2 regions of the Priestia sp. MDV22-iso46 genome follow, and region 1 is predicted to be linked to the other one. Evidence: riboswitches for the same ligand, from Rfam matches in the RefSeq annotation. Region 1 holds a riboswitch; the other holds the start of a gene.
What was found. A riboswitch is a leader RNA that binds a small molecule or an ion and turns the genes downstream of it on or off. The one in region 1 is predicted to bind ZMP and ZTP.
Positions count from the first base shown of each region.

Region 1 (3,211 bases):
TTTTTAATATTTCTACTATCACTTCTTAAAGTAGTAATCACCTATTCTTTTGTGGTCATAAAATGAAGAATCCTTACCTTTTTTTCACAATATTCAACAATTTTATAACAGGTTGTGAGGATATCATGTCTAGACAGTTCTATTTCATCAAATACAAACTTTGAAAGCTGCTTCTGCAGAACCTCCAACTTTTTGCTGTCTTCTTCATCGATCCATAGTCCTTCCGTAATACACACATCTGCTAGTTTATTAATAGATTGAGCCGTCCAGTTTAAGCCGGATGAAGAAACGGTTTTTGTAAGTAAATCATTTTTTATAGCTAGAATAACTTGACACACATGGGTATAGGCATCAACTTTCTTTTGGATAAATGCTTTGCGAAGCTCTTGTTTGTATTGCTCTTTCGACATCACTATAGCTACGACAGACGTAATGAATGTTCCTGCCAGCGCGATGAGCGACCCTATCAAAATTCCTATCAGTTCTCCTGACAAAACGTTCACCTCTTTAAAGGTATTTCTATATGCTATGAGAATAAAGGAAATGATATGAGGTAAACACCATGTAAAAACAGCCCTAACTTAGAAAAGTTAGGGCTGAAACACTAAAATATGATGGGAACCAAATTAGATAATACGACTTGTAATAATTCCTTCAATTTGACCAATTTTTTCTTCTAGCTCAGGCACAATCTCGTCACTTACTTGATTGTCAATATCGATCATTGTATACGCATATTCACCGCGGCTTCTGTTCACCATATCTGCGATGTTTAAATTGTAGTTTGAGAATACTTGCGTAAGTTGTCCTACCATATTCGGCACGTTGTGATGGAAAGCAGCTACGCGTTTTTTCCCAGTGTAAGGAAGAGATGCATTCGGGAAGTTCACTGAGTTTTTAACGTTTCCTGTTTCCAAGAAATTTTTCACTTGACGTGCTGCCATTACCGCGCAGTTTTCTTCTGATTCTTGAGTTGATGCCCCTAAATGAGGAATTGGCACAACATTTTTCATGTTCAAGACATTTTGATTTGGGAAATCTGTAATGTATCGGCCAACTTTTCCACTTTCAAGAGCAGCTTTCATATCTTCTTCGTTTACAAGCTCACCGCGTGAGAAGTTCAAGATATGAACATCTGGTTTCATGATGCTAAACGTTTCTTTATTGAAAACACCTTTTGTATCGTCCGTTAATGGAACGTGAACCGTAATATAGTCAGATGCTGCAAATAGTTCTTCTAGAGACATTGCACGCTGTACGTTGCGAGACAAATTCCAAGCTGTATTAACAGAAATGAATGGATCAAAACCAATTACGTCCATATCTAAATCAAGCGCATCGTTTGCTACAAGAGCACCAATTGCACCTAAACCAATAACGCCTAACGTTTTACCTTTGATTTCTTTTCCAACAAACTGTTTTTTGCCTGCTTCAACTAACTTAGGAATTTGATCACCTTGGCCGTCTAATCCTTTTGTCCATTCAACTCCAGCAAATAAGTTACGAGAAGAAGCCATAATTGTAGTTAAAACCATTTCTTTTACTGCGTTTGCATTAGCTCCTGGCGTATTAAATACAACGATACCTTGCTCCGTGCAAGCGTCCACTGGTATATTATTAACCCCTGCTCCAGCTCGTGCAATAGCTTTTAAATTTTGGTCAAATGCCATGCTGTGCATGTTAAAGCTACGCACGACAATCGCATCTGGGTTTTCGCTGTCATTGTCAATTTGATAACCTTCTTGATTAAAAACATTTAGACCTTTTTGTGCAATGTTGTTTAATGTTTTGATTGTTTGTACTTTTTCCAATGTTAATGTGCTCATTTTGTACTCTCCTCTGATTATCATCGTAGTTTTACATGTTTTTACCTTTGAATAAAGGAACTTCGTTTTTAATTTTTTTAAAAGTCTGGTTTTTTAGCCTACATGTCTGGTAACTTCTATATCCTCTCCCCCTAAACAGAAAGAGGTAAGAGATATGTATTAATCCCTTACCTCTGCCCAGGCGAACGGCTACGTCACTATATGCTTCCTCACGGTTATCCGCGTTTCGCCAGTCACACATAGTCTTTGAAATTAAGTATATTCTAGCAAACTCTTTCAGAACGTTCAACCTTTTTTTAAAAGTTTGCTTTTTTCAGTCTAATTTTTAATCTCTTTAGTGAATCTCCTAATATATTGACAAATATCCTAATACATGTTAAATAAGAAGAGTGATTAGCACTCTATCCACTCAAGTGCTAATTGTTTTACAAGCCCTATTTGGAAAGGAGAACTTCTTATGTCAAAAAAAGAATTCAAAGCCGAATCAAAGCGATTATTAGAGATGATGATTAATTCCATCTATTCTCAAAAAGAAGTATTTTTGAGAGAACTTCTATCAAATTCAAGCGATGCAATCGATAAAATTTATTACAAAGCTTTAACAGACGAGTCCTTGCGTTTTAACAAAGAAAGCTATTACATAAAAGTAACACCAGATAAAACTAACCGTATCTTAACCATTACGGATACTGGGATTGGCATGACGCAAGAAGAGCTTGAAAGCAGCTTGGGCACAATTGCGCGAAGCGGTTCCCTTGCGTTTAAAAACGAAAATGAAACAAAGGACGGGCACACGATTATCGGCCAATTCGGCGTTGGGTTTTACGCAGCGTTTATGGTGGCAGATGTCGTAACGGTGATTAGTAAAGCGTTAGGCAGCGGTGAAGCCTATAAATGGGAATCTACTGGTGCCGATGGTTATACAATCGAACCTTGCGAAAAAGAAACGGTTGGGACTCAAATCATTTTAAAAATTAAAGAAAATACAGAAGATGAAACATATGATGAGTATCTAGAAGAGTATCGTTTAAAAGAGATCATTAAAAAGTATTCAGACTTTATCCGCTACCCGATTAAAATGGACATAACGGAAAAACGTCCTAAAGAAGGTTCTGATAACGAGCTAGAAGATTATACAGAAGAGCAAGTTATCAACAGTATGGTACCGATCTGGAAGAAAAACAAAAATGAATTGACTTCAGAAGACTATGAGCAGTTTTATTCAGAAAAGCGCTACGGATTTGATAAACCGCTCACTCACCTTCATATTAATGTGGATGGAACGATTCGCTACAATGCCATTTTATTTATTCCAGAAAATAGTCCGTTTGACTACTACTCAAAAGAATTTGAAAAAGGGCTTGAACTGTATTCAAACGGCGTCT
Region 1 covers NZ_JBZVWT010000001.1:530,594-533,804, forward strand. The annotation lists gene AC4NPH_RS02805 (DUF6143 family protein) at 1-22, opposite strand, end outside; gene AC4NPH_RS02810 (hypothetical protein) at 42-494, opposite strand; gene AC4NPH_RS02815 (phosphoglycerate dehydrogenase) at 627-1,826, opposite strand; ZMP/ZTP riboswitch at 1,995-2,073, opposite strand; gene htpG (molecular chaperone HtpG) at 2,284-3,211, shown strand, end outside.

Region 2 (3,211 bases), 1.6 Mb from region 1:
AAATAGATAAGCATCCAAGCCCCGGTTAAAAATTCTTTTTTAAAGCCCACCCATTTATTTTTCGCTTGGTAATAAAAATAAACAGGCAGGCCAATTGCCATAATAAAGATCACTTCACCTGTAAGTGGCCACCTTGCCCAGTAAAGCGTCAAGGAAGCAAAAACGAAGCCGCATGGCGCAATAACTGATGCCCCTTTTAAATAAAATGGACGGTAAAAGTGTGAAGCCGTTTTTCTTAATGTTATAAGCGCTACAGGACCCATAATATAAGAGATAAGCGTCGCTACTGAGATCACTTCTGCTAAGACACCCCATCCTCTAAATAAAAAGAGAAACAAGAAGCAAGCTGCTAAATTTAGCCACATAGCTGGGCGCGGGACATTGTAAAGTGGATGAAGAGTACCAAATATCTTTGGCAAGTATCCATTTTGCTGCATCCCGTATAACATTCTAGAAGTAGTTGCCGTATATGTAGCACCTGTGCCGGAAGGAGAAACAAATGCGTCTGCGTATAACACAATTGTTAGCCAGTTAATTCCAAGCGCAATCGCTAAATCAGCAAAAGGAGAGTTAAAATTCAAATGATTCCATCCATCAGCAATTGATGACGGACTTACTGCTCCGATAAAGACAATTTGCAATATAATGTATACAATTCCTGCAATAAAAATTGAACCAATTACAGCTATCGGAATCGATTTATTAGGTGATTTTGCTTCTCCTGCCATATTTACAGGACTTTGAAACCCATTAAATGCAAACACAATACCTGATGTTGCCACTGCCGTTAAAACACTGGCCCATCCGTAAGGTGCTACCCCATGCTCACTTGAAAAGTTTCCACTATGAAAACCAGCAAAAAATAAAGCCCCTGCCGTTAAACCAGGAATAATTAATTTAACAATCGTAATAAATGAGTTTGCTTTAGCAAAGAGATTTACCGTCCAATAGTTCACAAAAAAGTAAACGAATAATAACAAAGACGCAACTGCCAACCCCTTGGACGTTAAAATGCCATTGTCTACTAATTCATGAGTCCAGCGAGCCCATTTCCACGGCCAAGTACTCATATATTGCACAGATGCAATAGCCTCCACTGTTATCGTTGAAGCGATTGAAATCCAGTTAGCCCAAGCAGCCAAAAAACCAATAAATGATCCGTGTGAATACTGAGGATATTTGACCATCCCCCCTGCTTGTGGAAACATCGCGCCCAGTTCAGCATATGATAGAGCAATGGTCAAAATAACCACCATTCCAATAACCCATGAAAAAATAGCCGCGGGTCCCGCAATTTGAGCTGCTTTCCATGCTCCAAACAGCCATCCTGAACCGATAATCGAACCTATGCCTGTCATGGTTAAAGCAAATGTTCCCATCTTCCTTTGCATATTGCTCATCCAAATCTACTCCTCTTCCCTAGGAAAATAAAAAAAACACTTGCGAAATTTTCTCAAGTGTTTGCCCAGGCGCGCGGCTTATACGCTATATGCTCCCCCATGGTCATCCATGTTGCGCCAGTCACATATAGGAATATATTTTTTATCAGTATATAACATTCATTACTATTACTCAATACACAAAAATGTTTACATTACTTTTCTAAAAATAATAAATTATTCGTAAAATTCCGAATTAATCTTCTAAAAATCTCTTTTTAATTATAAAAAGAACTAAAATCCTAACTTTTTCTATTATTTGATTCTTTTACTCCACGAGCAGATCACCTTCTAAAAATTATATTAATATACATTATTCATTTACAAAATAAGAATTAACAGCTATATATCCATAGAATTCTTGCACTAGACCCTTTACTTATATACAATATGAAGAAAAGATACTAAAGGGAACTGCCCACCACATAGCTACGCTTGAAGTGGGAGACTTCTTTTAGGAAAACGTTAAAACCTACATATCATGCACTTCGCAACAAATGAAGTACTTCGAGCAAACTTCTCTGTTTACGCCAGCAAAAAACAGGGAAAATTACGAAAAAAAGATTGTTAGAGGGATGCTTATGAATTATGCAAATGTAAAAGTTCTTTATTTTGATGACGACGGAACCATTCCAAATCACCCTCGTCTTCCAGTTTTGTTGTATGAACACGTATTTATTAGTAAGAAAGCGAAAGTGGAGAGCATTTTTAATTCTCACGACTGGAAAAATAGCTGGGTAGGCGGCATATATGATTTTCACCATTACCACAGCAATTCTCATGAAGCACTAGGTGTAATTAGCGGATCTGCACGTTTAAAACTAGGTGGACATATGGGGGAAAATATCGTGGTGCATGCTGGTGATGTGCTCGTACTTCCTGCAGGTACAGGGCATATGCGTCTGCAGTCAACTGCTGATTTTAAAGTGGTTGGAGCTTATCCAGAGGGCATGGAGTACAATTTACGAACAGGAAAACAAACTGATCGCCCTCACGTATTTGATGAAATTGCACAAGTACCTATTCCTACAACAGATCCTGTTTATGGCGACAAAGGACCATTGACAGAGTGGTGGAACTAGACAAGCACTTATTGTCTAGTTTTTTTATTTGCTTTGTTTTATTCTTTCCATGAATCTCTATTTGAACATACAAATTCTTTTCTTATGATGCAATAGCAATATACTTTATCTCAGCGAAATAACAAAAACTTCCCGGTCAAAACTAAATTTCTTCTTTTCCGTTCTCTTTTTTGCTTCAAGAGCAACTTCGCTTAGATTATCCCCCTTTTTTTCTTGCATAATCATTTCAAATATACTCCCATCATAAGCTCTTTTTTGTTTTTCTAAAAAAATTTCCATAGATTATAACTAAATTTTCAAAAAACTTATTGCTTTACCATGTCAGACTTGCTATCATAGTGAACATTGTTAGATAAATTTTTAGTAGGAGGAGTAAAATTGAACAGAAAATTCATAATTTTTATTTTATTCATCATTCCATTTATTGCTCAATTCGCTTTTTTACCTTTTGTAAATAACATTCATCCAATTATTTTTGGATTACCTCTTTTGCATTTATGGTTATTTTTATGGGTCTTCTTAACGCCTGTGTGTACATTTATTATTTATCGTTTACAAAAATCTTGGGGGGACATTGAATAATGCAAGGAAATTTAACCGCACTTTTAATCACATCAGCAATTGTTCTTGTCGTTATCGCAATTGGCTTTATAGCGGGACGTGACAAATCATCTAGAAGCTCAGTTGAAG
Region 2 covers NZ_JBZVWT010000001.1:2,162,623-2,165,833, forward strand. The annotation lists gene aimA (glutamate/serine transporter AimA) at 1-1,400, opposite strand, end outside; ZMP/ZTP riboswitch at 1,457-1,535, opposite strand; gene AC4NPH_RS10975 (cupin domain-containing protein) at 2,021-2,521, shown strand; gene AC4NPH_RS10980 (DUF3311 domain-containing protein) at 2,900-3,103, shown strand; gene AC4NPH_RS10985 (sodium:solute symporter family protein) at 3,103-3,211, shown strand, end outside.
Region 2: another riboswitch for ZMP and ZTP. It lies ahead of aimA (glutamate/serine transporter AimA); the one in region 1 lies ahead of AC4NPH_RS02815 (phosphoglycerate dehydrogenase).